Regions from separate parts of the Peribacillus sp. RS7 genome, predicted to be linked through region 3. Evidence: riboswitches for the same ligand, from Rfam matches in the RefSeq annotation. Region 3 holds a riboswitch; each other region holds the start of a gene.
What was found. Region 3 has a riboswitch for cobalamin ahead of metE (5-methyltetrahydropteroyltriglutamate--homocysteine S-methyltransferase). Riboswitches for the same ligand answer to the same signal wherever they lie in the genome.

Region 1 (5,621 bases), 1.3 Mb from region 3:
AAATCCCTCAAGTACTTTCTTTTATTGTTATGAATCTATTATTACATAAATTAGGTTGCTTTCAAATACAAAGTAAGTGTTCACTTATAAAAAATAACTTATTCGGGAGGGAGCAATACAAATCTGAAAATGAAAAATCTACATACTATCATTCATATATGTCGTTACAAATAACTGTTTGTATAAGATTATTGCCTCCGTACAAAACGAACCGTTAAAAAACATCAGGATCTTAATTTGATATGGCATAAATTTGTGATAAGGAATATAATTTGTATTAGGTAAACTTTTTGATTTTATTTTCATATAGTTAATATCCATTTTTAGAGAGCTGTAATCGTAAAACCGTATAATATAGGAGAGTTTTTAATATTTGTTAAATTCTTAAGAATAGATATTTATTCTCCTTTTTACTAACTGTTTTTCGTTTATTGCTAGGATGGAAATGAGTAGTTGCTGAGTTGCTGAGTTTATCAAAAATTAATTAGAGATGAAACTATTAAAGTGTTAAGAAGCATCAAGAGGTTTTGACTTAATAATTTTAAGATGGACAAGCTCTATATTTTACTATGAAGATGAGGAAAAATTTCATATTTTATTGGAATGGGTATATTCGTTTAATAGCGAATATTTAAAAGGGAAGCCGGTGCAAAATCCGGCACGGTCCCGCCGCTGTAAGGGTGAGTCCTATGCAAGAAAGTCACTGGATAATATCCGGGAAGACGCATGGAGATGATGAACCTAAGTCAGAAGACCTGCCTGTTCTAGAAATGCTGTTAACCTACGGGAGATAGGGAGGTGTTAGAGTGCTAGAAGACGAATTTGTTCTTAATATATAAGCATTTCTGACCGTTAAATCTGGTTGGAAATGCTTTTTTGTATTTCGTGATTTTTCAAATAGTTAAAATTCCATAATTGAAGGTGAGAAAGCATGTTTATAAAACGGTCTAATTTATTCCATTCTTTTGTTGGACTACTAGTAATTTTCACAATCTTAGTTACAGGTTGCAGCAACACAACAATAGATCAAGAAAGTACATCAGATAATGAAAAGCAAAAAGTTGTTACTTTTTCATGGCCTGGGGATATAGGTGACTTAAATCCACACACATATTTTCCGAATGAGTTTTTTTCCCAGGCTATGGTATATGAATCCCTTGTTTATTACGGTAAAGGTGGAGAAATTCAGCCTTGGCTTGCGGAGAGCTGGGATATATCGAAAGATGGAAAAGAATATGTATTCCATCTAAGAAAAGATGTTAAATTTTCCGATGGTTCGCTATTTAATGCTGCAATCGTCAAGAAAAACTTTGATACCATTTTAGATAATCGCAAACAACATGAATGGGTGGGATTAATTAACCAAATCAAAGATACAAAAATAATAGATGAATATACTATTAAACTTATTTTGAACAACGCGTATTATCCAACTCTTCAAGAACTAACTTACATCAGACCTTTGAGATTTGTAGGAGAAGCTGCTTTTCCTGACAGCCAAAACACATTTAAGGACGGACTCAAGTCTCAGATTGGCACTGGACCGTGGGTATTGAGCGAGTATAAGAAAAATGAGTTTGCTGTTTTCAAAAGGAACGAACATTATTGGGGCACTAAGCCTAAAGTAGATAAGGTGGTTGTTAAAGTCATTACTGATGGAGAGTCAAGAGTGTTAGCTTTTGAGAAAAAGGAACTCGACTTTATATTTGGAAACGGGGTCATCAGCCAAGATTCATTCCAATTTTTGAAGAATTCAGGGCAATATGAAACCAAATTGTCAGAACCTACAGCTACAAGAACGCTGCTTCTTAACTCAAACAGAGAAGCGACTAAAGATCTTAAAGTTCGGTTAGCTCTCCAACATGCTTTTAATAAACAAGCTGTTATCGATAAGATCTTTTATGGTATGGAAAAAAAGGCTGATACTTTGTTTCCACCTATTTTGCCTTATACGAAAATTAATATAGAGCCATATGAGTATGATGCAGAAAAAGCAAAAATGTTATTGGATGAAGCTGGATGGAAACAAGTGAAGGGGAAACCATTTAGAGAAAAAGACGGAAAAGAATTGCAATTGGAATTACTGTTTAATAGTACAGATAACATCCAAAAGTCAATCGCAGAATTTACACAAGGTGATTTTAGAAAACTGGGAATAGATGTTAAGTTGACCAGTCAGGAAACTAATACTTTTTGGACAACGGCATTTCAAGGTAAGTTTGATTTATTATTTACAGCAACATGGTCTGTACCGTTTGATCCACATTCCTATTTAGCGTCTATGACGACTAATTCGGAAAATGGTAGTCCAGATTATAACGCTCAATTAGGGTTGCCAGTAAAAAAAGAAATAGACCAGAAAATTAAGAAAGTATTATTAACTACTGACGAGGAAGATAGAAAAATACTGTATTCAGATATATTAACGACATTGCACGAACAAGCCATTTATTTACCGATATCTTATCAGTCTAATATAGCGGTGTATCAAAAAAACATTAGTGGAGTAGATTTTTTACCTCAAGAAGCTGAGGTCCCTTTAACTTCAATTGATGTTAATTGAAATAGGGGATACTTAAAAACAACTTAAGGAGTGCTACATGAGTTGGTTTATTTTTAAACGTCTCACAAGTTTAATTCCAATATTATTCGGAGTTTCGCTCATTACTTTTATCTTGCTTCACTTAATTCCTGGAGATCCGGCAGTAGCTTACTTAAGGGCGTCACATATTCCTCCTACGAATGAGACAGTGGCTGCCCTTCGAGTTGAGCTTGGTTTAAACAAGCCTTTATATGTCCAGTATTTTGGATGGCTGGGAAAAGTGTTGCAATTGGATTTAGGGATGTCTTACGTGTCCAATAACTCCGTATGGGAAGAAATTGTGGTACATTTCTTCCCAACAGTTCAATTAACATTTGCTTCGCTTATCTTAATTGTTGTTATTAGTTTACCTATAGGCATGATTTCTGCTATTTACAAGGGGAAATTTGTTGATCAGTTTAGCAGAATAGCAGCCTTTGTAAGTGTCTCTATGCCAACCTTTTGGTTTGGGTTTCTTTTGATCTATTTTTTATCTGTAAAGTTAGATTTATTTCCTGTATTGGGAAGGGGGACCTTGGCGCATCTAGTGCTTCCTTCCTTGACATTGGCTTTTACCTATATAGGGACGTATATGCGATTGCTTCGAGCTAGTATGCTAGGAAATTTGAATGAGCCATTCGTTGTGTATGCTAGAGTGAGAGGGTTACGCCAAAGACTAATCGTTATCAGACATGTCTTAAAAATGTCCTTATTACCTATGATAACTGGACTTGGAATGAGCTTCGGGAACATGCTAAGCGGAGCGGTTATTGTTGAAACAATTTTTTCTTGGCCCGGCATGGGACAGTTATTTGTCACATCTATTTTAAATCAAGATTATCCAATGATTCAGGGGTGTGTATTGTTTATGGGTGTGATCTTTGTGGTCTGCAATCTTCTTGTGGATCTTACTTATTCTTTCCTGGATCCCCGTATACGCTGGGAAGGAGAGAAATAAGAATGGTGCAAAACATGAAAAGAATGCTGATGACACATATGCTCATGATGATCAGTATCATGATTATTTCCTTTCTGACAGTATTGGCTCTTTTTGCTCCTTTTTTGGCTCCTAATGATCCGAACTTGATTGATATCGTTCAGAAGCTGCAAGGGCCCTCCTCTCAGTTTCCATTGGGGACTGATCATTTAGGGAGATGTATATTGTCCCGATTAATCTATGGAACACGAACCTCGTTGGGAACAGCTTTCCTTGTCATGGGATTAATGATGATTATTAGTATCCCACTTGGTATTTATGCAGGCTTTATAGGGGGTAAAGTTGATTATCTCTTCATGAGAATGTGTGACATTCTCATGGCATTTCCAAGCTTTCTGCTGTCCTTAGCTTTAATCGGAATTTTAGGACCAAGTCTTGGCAATCTGATCTTGGCGATGGTGCTTGTCCAATGGGTTTTTTATGCACGCGTCATCCGAGGAATGGTTCTTAGTGTAAAGGAGCAAAACTTTGTCTTAGCAGCCAAAATATGCGGGACACCAATGAGAGTAATTGTCATCAAACATATTTTACCTGCCATCATTTCTCAAGTTGTTGTATTAATCTTTATGGACATCGGAGGAGTTATTTTAGCAATTTCTGGACTCTCTTTTCTTGGTCTTGGCATACAGCCGCCAGAGGCAGAGTGGGGAATGATGATCAATGATAGTAAGCCATTTTTTAGAGAAACCCCTTCATTGATGCTTTACCCTGGGTTGATGATCTTCATCGTTGTGTTTGCTTTTAACTTGTTTGGCGAAGCTTTGAGGGATGCTCTAGACCTAAAAAAGGAATAGAAGGGAGGATGGATGGAAGATGGGACAACACCCCAATCTAACGTTTAGGGTACGAAAATGATTCGCAGATAAAAGTGAATAAAACTTAAACGATTATCAAATAATATGAAGCATTAATTGCTGCATCCTATTTGAGCTTAAACCCAGTTATTTGTAACGATTAAATAAATGATTCATGAAGAAAAATAGGTTGAAAGACTGTCGTTGTTTGTAAAAGTTTATAGGTCTATGTAAATGCATGAGTGAATAATTTCCTTTTTTTTAAAAAAAGTGTTCCATAGGACCTGCATGAAAACTCCTAGTTGGGATTTTATTGTTTTTACACTTCTTCATACACCTTTAAAATTGTCCTTTTATACTTGAACCAGATTCAAATAATAGGAGGGAAAGATCAATGAATAATGAAAGAGCAATGGATGATTTAATTAAGAATTGGAGCGAATTAGGTAAGAACATGGACCGCCGGAACTTTATCCAGGGAGCAAGTAAGCTTGCCGGACTTTCATTAGGTCTTGCCCTTGCCCAATCAATGGGCGGTATTGAAGTGAATGCTGCCCCGAAATTCAGTGATTATCCATTTACTCTCGGAGTAGCTTCAGGTGATCCGCTCTCGGATAGTGTAGTTTTATGGACAAGGTTGGCACCTGATCCTTTGAATGGCGGAGGAATGCCACAAGAAGCCATTTCCGTTAAATGGGAAGTGGCAAAGGATGAGAATTTCAGAAAGATTGTCCAGCAGGGCAAGGAAATAGCCAGGCCGGAACTTGGCCACTCCGTTCATGTGGAAGTAAGCGGGTTAAAACCTGATAAGGTCTATTTTTACCGATTTAAAAGCGGTGGGGAAGTAAGTCAGACTGGGAAAACGAAAACACTTCCGCCAGTAGGTTCAAGTGTTTCGAGCTTGTCATTCGCGTTTGTTTCATGCCAGCAATTTGAGCATGGTTATTATACGGCCTATAAACATTTGGCAAAAGAAGATTTGGATATTGTCTTCCACCTTGGCGATTATATATATGAATATGGACCAAATGAATATGTTGCTTCTACAGGTAATGTCCGTGTACATAGTGGTCCGGAGATCATCACGCTTGAGGATTATCGAAATAGATACGCACAATACCGCTCTGATACCCATTTAAAAGCCGCACACGCAGCTTTCCCATGGGTCGTGACTTGGGATGATCATGAAGTTGAAAACAATTATGCAAATGTCATCCCGGAAAAAGGGCAATCGGTTGAAGCGTTCATC
Region 2 (5,621 bases), 1.4 Mb from region 3:
ACCCCCGTGAAGAGGAAATATGGCAGCATCACTATTTTTTTTGCCCCCAACCGGATGCATCGTTCAATGCCTTCATCAACATGCGGGTCCGTTACACCCATGAACGCTGTTTCGACCCATTTAACGTTTAATTTTTCCCATAACAATCGGGAAATTTTATATATATCACTATTTGCATCAGCATCACTGCCTCCTCGGCCAATTAGCAATATTGCTGTCTCAGCCTGTTCCGAGGATGTATCGAAGCCGGCTTCCTCAAGTCGGTCTGTCAGGATCGTCAATACATCATGGTGGACCCCGATCGTTTGACCATATGTGAATTTCACTTCTGGATATTTGGTTTTCCCATCCTCTATTTCAGCTGGGATATGTAATTTCGAATGTCCTGCATGCAACAAAATGATCGGTATGACGATAACTTCCGTAGCCCCTCGTTTTACACAATTATCAATGCCTTTTGATATACTCGGTGTCGCAAATTCCAGGAAGCACGTTTCTACCAAAAAACTGTCATCCATTGCCGGAATCATATTTTTAATAAAATGAACGACTTCTTCGTTTCCCGAAGCCAGGCGGCTTCCGTGTCCTACAAACAAAACTGCTTTCATTTACTTTCCCCCTCTTGATTAGTCTTCACAAGGCGCAGGCTCTATGTTTATTTTGGGAGCAATGTCCTGATAAGAAAAATTCTGTATCTTTTTTGAACGTTTGAAGTATTTAAAAAGCCGCTCATTTGGATGGGCATTTTGCTTATACTCCCCGACAATGTCCGTAATCAATTCAACAAGCCGTTCCGGTTCAATGCCTTCAGCTACCGGCTGACCTGGATGGGCCGTTCTTCCAACCGGTTTAGCTCCAAGAAATAAGTCGAACTTCCCTTTTCGGAAAACAATCCCGATGTCATCCATCACGGCACTATAACAAGCCATTCCACACCCATTAAATCCGATGTTCAGTTCCTTAGGCATTTTCATTCCGCCAAGCACCCGGTGTATTTCATCCGCATATGGTATGGATTCCGCTTTTTCACCATCACAGAAATCACAGGCTTTTAATGTCAGTACATCTCCAATCGGCGATAATAGAAAGTTTGCTGATTGCAATTTCCCCGTAATGACTTCCGGGTCCGTTGTCGGGATCTTTAAAACGATCTTATGATTTGGCGTGTATTCCATCGTTCCCTTTTCCCCGACAACTTCCGCAAGTGTCATCATTTGTTTGGGAGTGAATTGTTTATTCGCCACACCTGGACTTACGGCAAGTTCGAATACCGACTCCATTTTTTGCTGGACAATCGGCTTAATGGATTGCTGAACGGTTTGACCCTTCACTCTTGACAAGGCTTCCATTGCCATTTCAAAAGAAGCGGACTTCTTTTCTGGTGCTTTTGTAAGTAATCCAACTCCTCCAGCAGGCTCGTTTAAGGTTTCTTGCATGGAATCGGCTTCTTGATCTAATGCCCACGGTTCTGCTTCTTTTTGCAGACGCTGATGCGGCTTCAATGTTTGCTTTTCCGAATTCAATGTATATTTCCTCTGATAACCTCTTGGTGTGATGATTTTGTCATCGTATAAGAAGGTGGATGAATTACCGATAATGACGGTGGTCAACATTCCAATATCGTGATTCAACATATCTTTCAAATTGGTTATGACAATATCCTGCCGATCGCGATAAGCACTTTTCACCAACCCGACTGGTGTATCTGGCGAACGGTAGCGAAGGAGAATTTTCTGTGTTTCAACAATTTGCCTAGTCCGCCTGCCGCTGCGCGGATTATAAAGCGCAATGACAAAATCAGCCATTGCAGCTGCTTCCACCCTTTTAGCGATTAGGTCCCAAGGAGTTAAATGATCACTGAGGCTGATCGTACACGAATCGTGCATGACTGGTGCCCCAAGTAAAGACGCACAAGAGTTGATTGCAGAAATACCAGGAATGACTTCAATGCCCACTCCAGTTTCTTCTTTCCAACCTTTTTCAATCAATACTTCATAAACCAACCCTGCCATCCCGTACACTCCGGCATCCCCACTGGAAATGACAGCCACTTTTTTTCCCAACTCCGCTTGTTTTACTGCTTCCTGAGCACGTGATACCTCTTCAGTCATCCCCGTACTAATGATCGTTTGATCTGTAAGCAGTCCCTGAATGAGTTCAACATAAGTTTTATAACCAATGATGTAGTCACTTTCTTGAAGGGCTTCGACAGCACGTTTGGTAATGTGTTCAAAATTCCCTGGTCCAAAGCCCACGACGAATAATTTACCGTTTGTACTCATTAAGACATCTCCTTTTACGATTTGTTCTTTGAAATACCCGTATGAGCAGGAAAATCCGGATTAGGCGTCATTTCCCCATCACTGAATTGGTAGATCATCTGTGGAACATATTCACCATCTTCGATATTGCTGACAATCTCCCGACCGAAATCAGGCGTATCCACTCTATACCATTTCCCTTGGGGATAGGCAATCACAACGCAGGCATCCTTACATCTTCCGTTACAGCGTGTCCTGGTTGTATGAATTTTCAAATCCAGTCCCTTTGAAGTAATTTCATCGCGAATCGCTTGAGTTACTTCTTCCCCGCCCTTTTTCATGCAACTGCTTCCATTGCAAATCAACAAATGCGTATTTGTACCCTTCAAGTTCCAAGTAGTCATCTTCTTCCTCCTGAGTTCAGGGAAAAGGCAAAATAAAAAACCTTAACATAAGAGTCAAGGTTTAAAAAACTATATGAATGAGGAGCCCTCCGCAAATATGCTGAATCTCCCAAAATCGTCATAGTCCTTCTACCTTTCCCTCCGAAAAGTATCATACAATTTCAAAAGCAGGTTTCCTGGCTTACGCTTCATTTTACTTTGTCCCTTCCCGGCTTTAAGCCAGTGGTTATCGACAAATTCATCAGCGTTTACAGTAGCGGGGGCTGCATCGGATTTTCACCGATTTCCCTATTATCCCTTGCATATTCACACAAGAGCACTTTTAAAATGAAATATTTGGTTTTATTATACAATTATAGCTAACCTTATCTATCATATAACAACTTTAGCAAAATTCAATAGTTTATTCCGACTGTTTAGAAAAGTTTAATAGTGTAAATCCAGCCATAAGCCTTTCCTCTCTGCAATCTTAGTCAAAAAAAAAAAAAAAGAGAGTGTAGCTGGAATTATTTCTTTATGGTACACTATACGAGAATTTTCGAAATAATTACATAAGTTTTATGGTGTTGAATTTCTCGGAATTCAGCTTAAAAGGGAAGCCGGTGAAAGTCCGGAGCGGTCCCGCCACTGTAAAGGGAAGTCCTATTACGTTAACATTAATCCACTGTCAAATGAGATGGGAAGGATGTAACGGGACAATGAACCTAAGCCAGGAGACCTGCCATGAAGCGTGAAACTGTTTCAGCCTACGAGGATGGGTGTGCGGATCAGGCAGAATGGCCCATATTGGTTTATGCTGCAAAATTCCTGTTCATTACGCACTTCTTTCTTTTGAGAGAAGTGCTTTTTATGTTGGGCGCCGCTTTTCTTCTAAAGTTTTGGCAGAAAAATTAAAGGTGTTGAAAGGAGAAAGAATGAAAAGAGTCAATTGGAAAATTCTTTATTTTGTCATTTTACTGCTTCTTGTCCCAAAACGTGCGATGGCCATGCATATCATGGAGGGCTTTTTACCAATTGAATGGGCCATATTTTGGTGGGCCGTGACCCTTCCATTTCTAATCTTGGGTTACCGGTCCATTAGGTCCAAAGTAAGGGAAAACCCAGAAACAAAAATGATGCTCGGTCTATCGGGTGCATTCGTATTCATATTATCTGCCTTGAAGATTCCTTCCGTTACGGGAAGTTCTTCACACCCTACCGGAGTTGGTTTAGGTTCCATATTATTCGGGCCATTGGCCATGAGTGTCGTAGGCTCCATCGTTCTATTATTTCAAGCTGTTCTACTGGCTCACGGAGGATTGACGACATTAGGGGCCAATGCATTTTCCATGGCTGTATGCGGACCTTTCATTGCTTACTTTGTCTTCAAGGGCGCAACTAAATTGGGATGGTCTTTTTCGCTGGCCGTTTTCTTGGCAGCTGCTTTTGGCGATTTAGGAACCTATGTGGTAACTTCCGTTCAACTTGCACTTGCTTTTCCATCCGAGGTAGGTGGATTCAAGGCCTCATTCAATAAATTTGCTGGAATATTTGCCCTGACCCAAATTCCCTTGGCAATCAGCGAGGGATTATTGACAGTGGTTGTGATGAATTTCCTAAAAAAATACAATCTAGGCGAATTGAAATTGCTGCGAGTTTTATCTAAGGAGGCACGTTAACATGAAAAAAAGTTTATTGCTGCTTTTCCTGGTCGTCATTCTTGCCACCATACCGTTAATAACCCAACAAGGAACGGAATTTGGCGGTGCCGACGGCGAAGCTGAAGAAGCCATCACTAAAATTCAGCCGGAATACAAGCCTTGGTTCAATAGTATTTGGGAGCCGCCAGGTGCAGAAACCGAGAGCTTATTATTTGCGCTGCAAGCTGCAATCGGAGCTGGTTTCATTGGATACTTCATTGGCGTAATGAGACAAAGGAATAAACAAACCAAACAAGAAATGAACGAAAAATCGAAACATGTTACTCATTGATAAATATGCCTATTTCAATGGGCTAAAGGATGTACATCCGTTGGAAAAGATGATTTTTGCACTCTCCCTTATGCTGTTTTCGTTAACGGTAAGGGATTTGGCCGTTTCGCTCATCACTTTTATGGTGATGAGCGCTTTAATCATTTTTGTGGCAAAAATCCCGCCTTCGTATTATCTGAAATTACTCTTATTACCAGGATTCTTTCTAGTATCAGGCACACTTACCATCCTTTTTTCTATCTCCAGTACATTTACTTCGATGCCGAATATTTGGTGGTCCTGGAAAGTCGGAAATTGGCAAATTTTCATCAGCGATGGCAGCATTGGTACAGTGATCAATTTGATCACTGTCGTATTTAGCAGTATAAGCTGTTTATATTTCTTAACCTTGACTACACCCATTACCGTCATTCTATCCGTACTGCGAAAACTTAAAGTCCCTTCCTTATTGATCGATTTAATAGAATTGACCTATCGCTTCATCTTTATTTTTTTAGATACAGCTTTGGCCATTCACTTAGCACAAGCTTCAAGACTGGGATATGGTTCGGTAAGGCAAGGCATTCGATCTCTCGGGTTACTAACCTCATCATTATTTTTGGGAGTATTCCAGCGCTCTGGGCAATTGACGATGGCCATGAACGCAAGAGGATATCAGGAGAACCTTTCTTATATCGAGGATACTTATACCTTTTCCTCACGCAATTGGCTGATCGCCATTGTAATACTAGGAAGCTTAATCCTTATTTATGGATATATGTAAATTGGAGGCAATTCAAAAATGGAAGAGCATATCTTTAATATAGAGGGCCTCACGCATCAATATGCAGATGGGACGTTCGCGATAAAAGATCTTTCAATACTGATTCAACAAGGTAAAAAGATTGCATTATTAGGCAATAATGGAGCCGGTAAATCGACTCTATTCCTCCATTTAAATGGTCTTTTACAACCAACATCAGGAACGATCAGATTTAAAGGCAAG
Region 3 (5,621 bases):
GTCTTCGAGTTCTATATATGGATAAGCACCCACCCTGTATATTTCATCAATCAGCTCTTTCAACAATGGTTTCGTGTTGATATGGCCCCGGATGAGGATTCTCTCTTTTGGCTGTAATTGTATCGAATGATGAATCAGCCTGGCCGCAAGCTTCGTTATTCGTTCATCCTTCATCTGCCTGTCCCTTATTTTTCTAGGTCTCGAAGAGTTTCAAGCGCTTCTTCGACGTGGCCTTTGACTTTTACTTTACGCCATTCCTTGACTATTTTACCTGCCTTATCAATCAGGAAAGTTGAACGTTCAATGCCCATATATTCCTTGCCGAAATTCTTTTTCAATTGCCACACATCAAATGATTCAGCCGCTTCATGGTTTTCGTCAGCTAGCAGCAGAAAAGGCAATCCATGTTTTTCGATGAATTTTTCATGACGTGCCGCCGGATCTGGGCTTATACCAATAATGACAGCGTTCAATTCCTCGAATTGTTCATTGTGGTCCCGGAAATCACAGGCCTCCGTCGTGCATCCTGGCGTCATGTCTTTTGGATAAAAATATAAAACGATGTATTTCCCTTTAAAATCCGATAGGGAAACCATTTCACCATTGTTTGCAGGGAGTTGAAAATCAGGTGCTTTTTCTCCAATTTTAACAGTCATATTGAATCCTCCATTTCCTTCATTATGGTAAGAGTACCCAATAATCGAAAGAAACACAACTTTCATTTATCCTTCCTATCTTTATGCTCCAGATCGATCACCGTCCGAATCACGAACGCTGCCGGGAGTGTGTACCCGATGAAAGCCTGAATGGTAGCTATCATCCTGCCCATTCCAATTGGGGCTATATCTCCATACCCTACAGAAAACATAGTCATCGCGCTAAAATAAAAAGAAGTCTTCAACTGTTCATAGAATGTGCCATCCAATCGATTGCCCATATCAAGAATCACCGAATGATTCTGAAGCTCGTATAATAAATAAATCAGTGCAAATCCAACTAATATCGTCGCATATAAATTGCCAAGCCACAGCATATCCTCCAGAGAAAACTTCTTTCCTCCCGACTCAACAAGAAATAACGTCCGAATGCTCATCACCATGCAAAAAATGATTCCTGCAATCAAGATGTAGAAAGTCATCCCCTACGCCCCATTTCAAAACGCCACTTCCTTTATACATACTCCCTGTCCTAACAATATATTCTTTTTTAGGAACAGACTTCAGCCTTATCACTCACACACCCTAAAGGCATTTGTCAAAATGTCGGGAACGTTTCCCGATTTTTTTCATGTTGACCCTTTTGGTCGGATATGTTAAGATTATCTAAATTTTTATAATAGTTTTTATTTTATAAATATTTGGTGCCTGCAATCAGTTTATCAGCAGGTTTAGTGAAATTTCATATGTGGAAATAGGTTCCTAATTTTCATTAGGATTAAAAGGGAAGCCCGGTTTGATTCCGGCACGGTCCCGCCACTGTAATGGGAATGTTAGCGCCATCCAATATGCCACTGATCTACGGATCGGGAAGGCTCGCTGCTAATGATATTCCCTAAGTCAGGAGACCTGCCTATTTCGACAACACTGTTTTAACCTACGGGAGATAGGGAGGTGTTAGGGACCTTATAATTATAAGGGGCATTCTGCATGTCTCTTTATTTTAAGCATTTCTAACTTTCTCTTATTGACGGTTAGGGGTGCTTTTTTTATTGTTTTTAAACAAATCAAAGGAAAGTAGGAGGATGAGAATTTTGAAAAGCAGTAATTTGGGGTACCCGCGAATCGGGGAAGATCGTGAATGGAAACGTACATTGGAAGCATATTGGTCTGGGAAAATCGATGAACCAAAATTTACGGCACAACTAAAAGCCATCCGTTTAGGCAACTTACAAAAACAAAAAGATCAAGGCATTGATATCATTCCTGTCAACGACTTCACTTTCTATGATCAAATGCTCGATATGTCCGTCATGTTCGGTCTTGTTCCTGAACGTTACTCTGCCTATGAAGGCGGAAGCGTTCCCCTTTCCGTTTATTATTCAATGGCTCGCGGGAACAATGATGAGGTCGCTTCCGAAATGACGAAATGGTTCAATACGAACTATCACTATATCGTCCCTGAATTAAAACTGCCACAGCTGACTTTAACAGAAAATAAACCACTTGTAGCATATCGGGAAGCCAAGGAAAAGCTAGGGATTGAAACGAAGCCCGTGTTAATCGGACCTTATACTTTCATCTCCCTTTCCAAAGGCTTCAAAAAACAAGATATCCCTGGCATAATCCTGCGCCTGCTTCCTCTATATACGCAAATCCTGCAGGAGTTGGAGCAAGAAGGCGTGAAGTGGATTCAAATGGACGAGCCTTCTCTTGTTTCATCCATTTCCAAAGATGATATGCAAACTGTTACTTACCTCTATGAAAAACTGAATGAAGCAGCACCAAACCTGAACATCATGCTGCAAACATACTTTGATGCCGTGGAACACTACCAAGAAGTCATCGAATTACCAGTTCAGGGAATCGGTCTTGATTTTGTACATGATAAAGGAAGGAATCTAAGTAATCTTGAAGCATCCGGCTTCCCGAAGGACAAAGTGCTTGGTGCAGGTGTGATTGATGGAAAAAACATTTGGCTTTCTGATTTATCGAAAAAGATTCAATTGATCGACACTCTAAAGAAAAAAGTAGCCGAAGACCGAATCTGGCTTCAACCCTCTTGTTCCCTGCTTCATGTTCCAGTGACCGTTCGTAATGAAACCGCCGTTTCAAAAGAAGTGAAAGAAACCCTTGCTTTCGCCGATGAGAAACTTGAAGAAATAACACTCTTGGTCAAAGGGAATAATCAGGGCTTTGAAGCAATCGCCGATAAGGTCGATGCTAATAAATTAACGGTTCAGACGTTAGCTAGTTCAAATGCACGGAATCATAAGAGTGTACAATCCAGTGTCGAAAAGGCTAAATCAGAGCATGTTGGACGTCAGCTGCCATTTAAAGAACGTTACCAAAAACAACAGGAATTTTTCAAATTGCCTTTTCTACCTTCAACAACGATCGGTAGTTTCCCACAGACATTTGAAGTTAAGCAAGCACGCGGGAAATTCAAAAAAGGAGAATGGAGCGCTGCGCAATATGAAACATTCATTAACGAAGAAATCGGCAGGTGGATCGATATTCAAGAAGAAATTGGCTTGGACGTTCTGGTACACGGGGAATTCGAACGGACGGATATGGTTGAATACTTCGGTCATAAGTTAGGCGGATTTGTCTTTCTAGAAAAGGGCTGGGTACAATCCTATGGGTCTCGCTGCGTAAAACCACCAGTCATTTATGGCGACATCCATTTCATCGAACCGATGACAGTCAGGGAAAGTGTATACGCACAATCACTGACAAAGAAGACCGTAAAGGGAATGCTTACAGGTCCTGTCACGATTTTGAACTGGTCATTTGTCCGTGATGATATTTCCAGGGAGAATGTATGCTACCAGCTGGCACTTGCTTTGGAAAAAGAAGTCATTGCATTGGAATCGGCAGGAATCAAAATGATCCAAGTTGATGAACCTGCACTTAGGGAAGGTCTACCATTGAAAAAAAGCGATCGCGATGAGTATTTGAACTGGGCTGTGAATTCGTTCTTGATATCCACATCAAGCGTGGAGGATACAACGCAAATTCACACGCATATGTGCTATTGCGACTTCAACAGTTTCATGGATGTCATTTCTTCCTTGGATGCCGATGTTATTTCCATCGAAACATCCCGTAGCCATGGAGAGCTTGCTTCCGCATTCGAGGAAAAAACGTATGAAAAAGGTATTGGCCTGGGTGTGTATGATATTCACAGTCCCCGAGTTCCAGCAGTGGAAGAAATGGTCGATATGATTGAACGGGGCATCAAGGTATTAGATAAAGACCAGTTTTGGATCAATCCCGACTGCGGCCTGAAAACAAGGGGTATCCCGGAAACCGTCGCTTCCCTGAAAAACATGGTCGAAGCAGCAATAATCGTCCGTGAAAATCTGTTAGCCCAAACAACAGGCAAATGATTGAAAAGGAAAGCGGCCTATCAAATGCCCATCCAACACAGCAGTCACGGACTTTCCTAACCGACCTTGTTTTTCCACCGGATACGAACCATCATAATACCATCTTTGGCGGGAAAGTAATGGCTTATGTTGATAAAATAGCCTGTATTTCAGCAATGCGCCATTGCCGAAAACCCGTTGTGACTGCTTCAAGCGACTCTTTTGATTTTTTGGCCCCCATCAAGACAGGGGACGCAATTAACCTTGAAGCTTATGTCACTTGTGCCCATCGCACATCAATGGAGGTATTCGTGAAAGTGGAGCGTGAGAACTTATTAACAGGTGAAAAGCAGCTTACGGCACGCGCTTTTTTAACGATGCTGGCCATTGACGAAAACGGTAAGCCGACAATCGTACCTCAGGTCATTCCGGAAACGGAAGATGAAAAGCAGCAATATGTTCAAGCACAAGCAAGATATATTGAAAGAAAGAATAAACGCAAATAAACAAAAACCCCTTCAACATGAATACTGTTGAAGGGGTTTTTTTAGTTTCCTGCCCCACGGTACCTCTTCACTCCTTGATTCCATATGAAAACGGATATCATGAAAAAGGCAACCCCGATTACAGGTGTGGCAAATGCATACGCATACCACTCTTCTTTTCTAAGGAAATAAGATGCCGGATAAACACCAACAAACGCGAATGGCAGCACCCATGTAAGGATAAAACGAATGACCTTATTATAAATATCAACAGGATAGCGACCGTAGTTCCCGATATTGTACATCATTGGCATGATGGATGTTTTCGCATCCGACCAGAACCCAATGCTTGCTATCGCTACGAATATGGCTGCATAAGCAAGGGCCCCTCCTATTGCAAAAATGATGAAAAGAATCGGGTCATACCACGCAAGCTCCAGATCCAATGAAGCCCCCGAATAGAATATAATGATCAAACCGGTCACAACGCCAAATAACGATTCTAGCTCGATTCTTTCTAAGATGACTTGAAAGAGGCTATGTATCGGTCTTGTTAATATCCGATCCATCTCACCTTTGACGATATAGCGATCATTAAAATCCCAGATGTTGAAAAAGGCTGAAAAAAGGGCGAATGGGATAAGGAAGAATCCATAAATGAATATGATTTCTTCACGGCTCCACCCGCTTAAAAATTGGGTATGTCCAAAAACGACTAAGATAAATACCAGATTCACGACCTGATTCAGCAGGTCAGATAGGATTTCCATGAAGAAATCGGCTCTATACTGCAATCTTGTTTTCATATACTGACTCACATATTGAAAAAACATCGATACATAAAACATCCCTTCAACCTCCTTGAATAATCAGCTGTTTTTTTGCGACTATCCATAAAAGCTGAATCGGTATTATAAGAATGATGCACCAAATTAACTGCTGTAAAAGCGCCATGCCAATTTCAGCTGAACTGTACCCGTTCGTAAAAATCATGCTTGGTACATAGCTGATCCCTTGAAAGGGCAAATATTTCATCACTTCCTGCGCCCATATCGGATAGAAACTGATGGGCAGCAGCAGACCGGAAAATAAATCAATGATAACCCTTT
Region 4 (5,621 bases), 970 kb from region 3:
ATAGAAAAGATGACCGATGCATGATGGTAATCGTTTTTGGTATATGTTTTGCTTCCAATCGAACAAGCGAAACTCCCATCCTCGCACGGTCGGAAACAATTCCTTTGTACATATTCCGGCCTCCTAGCTGTATTCCCAAAATGGCAGCGACGCCTGCTTCACACCACCCGCTATTCGGGCTTGGATGTTTTTTTGCGTCATTGAATAATATCTTCCATCTAGCACCAAATCCATGATAGCCGGATTTCGAGCTCAGCAACATCAGGAACCCGGTGAGGCGGCTGGGAATCCAGTTGACGATATCATCGAGCTTGGCTGAAGCCCAGCCGAATTGCCCATATTTATCATTTTTGTACCCTACCATGGAATCGCAGGTATTAATCGCCCTGTACACCATCGCGAGCGGCGCACCGCCAATGGCTGACCAAAACATCGGGGCTGTAATCCCATCACTGGTATTTTCCGCTACGGTTTCCACGGTGCCCCTGACTATTTCGGATTCATCAAGATCCGCAGTATCACGGCCCACGATATAGGAAAGCTTTAGCCTCGCTTCAGGAAAATCCCCTCGATTCAACGGATGGCAAACATCCATTCCAGCTTGCTTCAAGCCTTTCTGAGCTATCGTAGTGGAAATGACAACAGCTTCCCAAAGGATACCTGCAAGCGGATGGATACGATAAGCCAAATAGACGGTAAGACCAGTAATCAATAACACCACCGATAAGACGATGAACAACATGAAGAGTCCATTCCGCTTCTTATGTGTTCCTCTATTGAATGCCTGATCAAACTTGCTTATCATCGTTCCTATCCATTTGACTGGATGCGGCCAATTTGGCGGATCACCAATTAATAGATCAAGGAAAAACGCCAGCGTAACCGCAAAAAGATGATGGTAAATCATAAATCCTCAATCCGTTTCCGATTATTGTTTAATGCTTCCGCTGTACAATCATATACACCGCGGCTGATCAGCTTCCCTAACGGAGTGATGGTGCCTGCATATTGAAGCTTTGCCCCTCTTTGAGTTGCCGCAATCAAAATGCTGTCTGTCGATGTTCCTGTTGCACATGTATTTGTCACCTTATCCAAGACACGCAAATCATGAAGCGCTTTTACTTTTGCCTCGGTCGCAGTAACTATGCTGTGGATGAAAGCCTCTTCTGCCAAATGCCCATTTACGAAGATCCATGTATTTATCGTTCCTGGAGCGGAACTCCAAGAATGTCGGTCAGCTAAAGATGCGTCGATGGCATTCCCTACACCAGCGGTCACGATGATAAAAACCGAGAAATTTTCAGCTCTTAATAACTTGAAGGCAACCGTATCGAGAAAGACAGCCGTCATCATCCCTACCGTTTGCTGCGGGTCAAATCCATGAGTTTTTAAATAGTCAGCCATTTCAACATGATGATCCTCGCAATCATATCCATGATGGACATGCCTATTCACGAAATATTTATGCCATCCCGTCCCCGAACCAGTCACTCCAGAAGACATCGTTCTAAGCGGGATCGGGGAATTCAATTGAATCATTTCAGATCCGACTGTCAGATAAGAATCATCAATTTCCAATGGGATAGTATCATAGCCATGCTTTTCCGGAACGATGAACATTTGCGGTTTCGGAAGGGCGGGATGTGGATGTTTTTCGATCGTCGTACGATATACCCCCTGAATCCGTTCCTGTCGGAGCACTTCATTCGGCACATCCACAACCAAAATTTTCCCTTTTTCAAGCAACATAAGCCGATCACAATATAACCCAGCCAAATTCAAGTCATGAAAAATTGAAATAACGGTCAACTCTTGCTCTTTTGCCATTTTCCTCATTAGATCAAGAAGATCCTTTTGATAGGAAAGATCCAAGTGGTTCGTAGGCTCATCCAAAAAAAGGATTTCCGGTTCTTGGGCAAGTGCCTGTGCCAATAAGACCCTTTGTCTCTCCCCGCCTGATAATCGTTCAAATTGAAGATCGTGAAAATCCGCTACTCCCGTTTGTTCCATAACCTGTTGGACAATCGTTTCATCTTCTGCGGACCAACTATGGAACCAACCTGTTTGATGGGCATATCGCCCAAGTGAGACCGTCTCTTTTACCGTATATGAGAAAGCTAATGAGGAATGCTGAGGGAGCACAGCAATGACCTGTGCAAGTTGTTTTGACGAATAATCCTTCAAATCCCTTCCTCTTATCCGTATGCTTCCGCCCTTATAATCGAGCACCCCGCTAAGCATACTTAAAAGCGTCGTTTTTCCGCTGCCATTTGGGCCAAGAATCCCGAATAATTCCCCTTTATGTACATCAAAAGTAACAGAGTCCAAAACAGCTTTGTTGTCATATCCACCTGTTAACCCTTTAACTTCAAGCATCCATCTTACCCTTCTCTCCGTCTCTTTAATAAAATCAGCGCGAATGCGGGTGCCCCGATAAGTGAAGTGATCACCCCGATTGGCAGTTCCGATGGGGCAATGATCGACCGTGCTACAAAGTCCGCCAATATTAGGAATCCGCTTCCTACCAGCAATGACAACGGAAGCAAATGTTTATGGTCAGGTCCCCAAATCTTTCGGACAAAATGAGGAATGACCAATCCTACAAAGCCAATCGCCCCTGAAACGGCAACGGCTGCCCCTGTCAACATCGAACCGGCTATCAAAATCCACATTTTCCGCCGCTTAACATTAACACCTAAGTGTTTTGCCCGGTCTTCCCCGAAAGTCATCGCATTCAATTCGCTCGTATTCATGATCAAGATCAATGAACCAATAATAAAAAACGGCAAAATGATTGCAATATAATTCCAGCCGCGCATTGAAACGCTTCCCATCAGCCAGCCGATGATTTGTCTTAATTCATCACCAGTCAGCGCAATCATCAATGAAATGAAGGCACTTAAAAACGAGCTGAAAATGATTCCCGTTAAAATGATCGTTTCCACTTTCATCGATCGATCCATTTTTTTTGCAAAAGCCAGTACGCAGAACATCGTGAGCACTGAGCACACGATGCTCAATGCCGGAAGAGTATATAAACCGATGAATGGTAGTGATATATTCAAGAATATTGTCAATACGGCACCGACTGATGCTCCTGATGAAATACCTAATGTGTAAGGGTCAGCGAGCGGATTCCGGAGCAGGCCCTGAAACCCCGCTCCCGAAATCGCAAGCGATGCCCCAACAAAACCCGCTAGCAACACACGCGGCAAGCGGATGTTCATCACAATATTCGTAAGCATTACATCCGGATCAGCTGAAATCGGTAAATGAAAAATCTCCTTGCCGATAATTTGTAATAGTACAGGAATCGGTACTGGCACCGAACCAAAGGAAATGCCTATCGTCATTGCGAATAACAAAAATAATAACGCAATCAAATAAGCAATCATCCATTTAGTTGTCAAATAGGTTCGGATAGACTGATTTGGCAAGTTCCTCTACTCCCTCTATTAAGCGTGGACCGGAACGGGTCACCAAGTCGGAATGGACATCAAAGACTTGGTCATCCTTCACAGCATTTACGTCTTGCCAACCTTTTCGGCCCTTCACTTGACTTACTGCATCTTTTGTATAATAACCATACGTTGTAATGATGACATCCGGATTTGCAGCAATCATCGACTCTTCATCAATTTTTGCCCATCCGTCCAATTCAGCAGCTGCATTTTCCGCTGAAATAATTTGAAGCATTTCATTCATGAAGGTATTTTTTCCAGGTGTATATATCTCAGGTGACGGTGAAACCTCCACAAAAACGGTCTTCCTATCCGCTTCCTTTACGGATTTGGCTTTTTCCTGTATATCCTTGAGCTTCGTTTTCATGTCCGTAACGATTCCTTTTGCCTTATCATGTTCCCCCGTTGCCTGTCCAATCATATCAATAGAATCATAGACTTGGTCAAAGCTTTGTGCATCATTGACTACGAGGACATCAATTCCAGCATCCTTAAGCTGCTGTAAACCCTCATTCGAATTATGGGCACTGGATGCATGGGCAAGAACAAGGTCAGGCTTCAAGGAGACAATCATCTCCGTGTTCATTTCCATTCCGCCAACTTTTTCAATTTCTTTCGTTTCTTCCGGATAATTATCATAGTCGGAAACACCAACAACCTTTTTGCCCAAGCCAAGTGCAAAGACAACTTCCGTATTACTTGGTATCAACGAAACGATTTTCTTCGGTTTTTGTTCTATCGTCACCTTTTCGCCTGTTGCATCTTTAATCGTAATCGGGAAAACTTCCTGTTTGGCATGATTCGTTTCCTGCTTTTCTTTTCCTTCATTAGTAGCATCGCTACAGCCAACCATCATACCTGCAGTCAGCAACATCACCAGTATCAGACCAAAAATCTTCTTCATTTTCATTCCCCACAATCTTTTTTTCTTTTAATTTCTTCACACCTAATAAACAAAACGCATTATCGGAAGATGCACCCCAAAACAAAAGCACCTCCCGTTAAACGGAAGATGCTTGTATGGCAACAATATAATTACGGACTCTTTAGGGTCTGCCACACACCTTCCCATCCGCGTAGGTTACAGGTGTACGAATTTTGGCAGGTCTCCTGGCTCATGGTCATCGTCAACGGCACCTTCCCATATCTCATACAGTGGTAAACATCCGTTGGCTCCCATATACAGTGGCGGGACCGCGCTGGCATTTCACCAACTTCCCTATTAAGTCATTAAGACACCAAATCGTTCATATGTATATAATTTTCACTGCCTTTCATTATACACCATGTAAGAATCGATTATTATATGATTTTTCTGACTTGCCTCGAAATGACCCGTCCACCTTCAGTGATTAGAAGCATTTTCAATCAGGGACGCAAATCCCTCGACTGATAATCCCGGTGAAATCCGAACCCTATGCAGGGAATGCATCCCTTGGTCCCTTGAAGCTCCTCCAGGTTCGGTAGTGACTGCCATCTTGTATCCAGCTTCTTCTGACACCCATAGACTTTCTTCGTTATACCGGCCAACCGGATAGGAAATTACTGTCGTGTCCTGGTCGAGGATACGGTCGAATAGCTCCTTCGACTGAACCATTTCCGCTTCTTGCTGCTCTGCCGTCATCCGGTTCAGCTCCAAATGGTTGATAGTATGACTTTCGATCGAAACCCCATTCCTGCTCATCTCCAACATTTGATTTTCAGTCAGGTGATGACCTTTATCAATGGACTTCCCAATCATGAAGATGGTTGCTTTCATATCATATTCTTTTAATATGGGGAAAGCTTCCGTGTAGTTATCTGTATAGCCATCATCAAAAGTAAGCCAGACGCACTTATCACTTGGCATCCGATTTTCGGTTAAAACGAGGAATGCTTCTTTAGGGGATAATGTATAGTAACCATTCTCCCGAAGCCAAGTCATTTGTGATTGGAATTCCTCTCTTGGAACCCGTAGGCCATTACCTTCAGAAATGCTATGATACATCAATATTGGAAACTGAACCGCGGAATCGGCCCTTATCCAGTTTCTCGTATCGATTTGTTCCGGTTCGTCCTTTGAATCCTGTCCGGTGCCATTCTCCGCTGCCTCAACCACTTCAATGTCATCTTCCGCAATCGGCGCAGCCCTCTTTGTGCCTATACCCTCTAAAATCCCTT

Region 1: linked by a shared signal. The riboswitch ahead of nikA (nickel ABC transporter substrate-binding protein) and the one ahead of metE (5-methyltetrahydropteroyltriglutamate--homocysteine S-methyltransferase) in region 3 are both predicted to bind cobalamin.
Region 2: linked by a shared signal. The riboswitch ahead of ACDZ29_RS21715 (ferredoxin) and the one ahead of metE (5-methyltetrahydropteroyltriglutamate--homocysteine S-methyltransferase) in region 3 are both predicted to bind cobalamin.
Region 4: linked by a shared signal. The riboswitch ahead of ACDZ29_RS09915 (ABC transporter substrate-binding protein) and the one ahead of metE (5-methyltetrahydropteroyltriglutamate--homocysteine S-methyltransferase) in region 3 are both predicted to bind cobalamin.

Annotation. Positions count from the first base shown of each region.
Region 1 is NZ_CP168135.1:4,230,190-4,235,810, forward strand. It holds gene ACDZ29_RS21205 (Spo0E family sporulation regulatory protein-aspartic acid phosphatase) at 1-11, opposite strand, end outside; cobalamin riboswitch at 589-778, shown strand; gene nikA (nickel ABC transporter substrate-binding protein) at 932-2,563, shown strand; gene nikB (nickel ABC transporter permease) at 2,601-3,539, shown strand; gene nikC (nickel transporter permease) at 3,542-4,372, shown strand; gene ACDZ29_RS21225 (alkaline phosphatase D family protein) at 4,767-5,621, shown strand, end outside.
Region 2 is NZ_CP168135.1:4,343,114-4,348,734, reverse strand. It holds gene ACDZ29_RS21725 (sirohydrochlorin chelatase) at 1-608, opposite strand, end outside; gene cobJ (precorrin-3B C(17)-methyltransferase) at 627-2,282, opposite strand; gene ACDZ29_RS21715 (ferredoxin) at 2,297-2,665, opposite strand; cobalamin riboswitch at 2,814-3,004, opposite strand; cobalamin riboswitch at 3,210-3,406, shown strand; gene ACDZ29_RS21710 (hypothetical protein) at 3,389-3,559, shown strand; gene ACDZ29_RS21705 (energy-coupling factor ABC transporter permease) at 3,580-4,323, shown strand; gene ACDZ29_RS21700 (energy-coupling factor ABC transporter substrate-binding protein) at 4,325-4,636, shown strand; gene cbiQ (cobalt ECF transporter T component CbiQ) at 4,686-5,399, shown strand; gene ACDZ29_RS21690 (energy-coupling factor ABC transporter ATP-binding protein) at 5,418-5,621, shown strand, end outside.
Region 3 is NZ_CP168135.1:2,898,173-2,903,793, reverse strand. It holds gene ACDZ29_RS14560 (aminopeptidase) at 1-174, opposite strand, end outside; gene bcp (thioredoxin-dependent thiol peroxidase) at 186-656, opposite strand; gene ACDZ29_RS14550 (potassium channel family protein) at 719-1,138, opposite strand; cobalamin riboswitch at 1,396-1,588, shown strand; gene metE (5-methyltetrahydropteroyltriglutamate--homocysteine S-methyltransferase) at 1,742-4,048, shown strand; gene ACDZ29_RS14540 (acyl-CoA thioesterase) at 4,045-4,533, shown strand; gene ACDZ29_RS14535 (ABC transporter permease) at 4,575-5,360, opposite strand; gene ACDZ29_RS14530 (ABC transporter permease) at 5,365-5,621, opposite strand, start outside.
Region 4 is NZ_CP168135.1:1,928,270-1,933,890, forward strand. It holds gene cbiB (adenosylcobinamide-phosphate synthase CbiB) at 1-907, opposite strand, end outside; gene ACDZ29_RS09905 (heme ABC transporter ATP-binding protein) at 904-2,376, opposite strand; gene ACDZ29_RS09910 (FecCD family ABC transporter permease) at 2,382-3,395, opposite strand; gene ACDZ29_RS09915 (ABC transporter substrate-binding protein) at 3,400-4,365, opposite strand; cobalamin riboswitch at 4,544-4,719, opposite strand; gene ACDZ29_RS09920 (polysaccharide deacetylase family protein) at 4,807-5,621, opposite strand, start outside.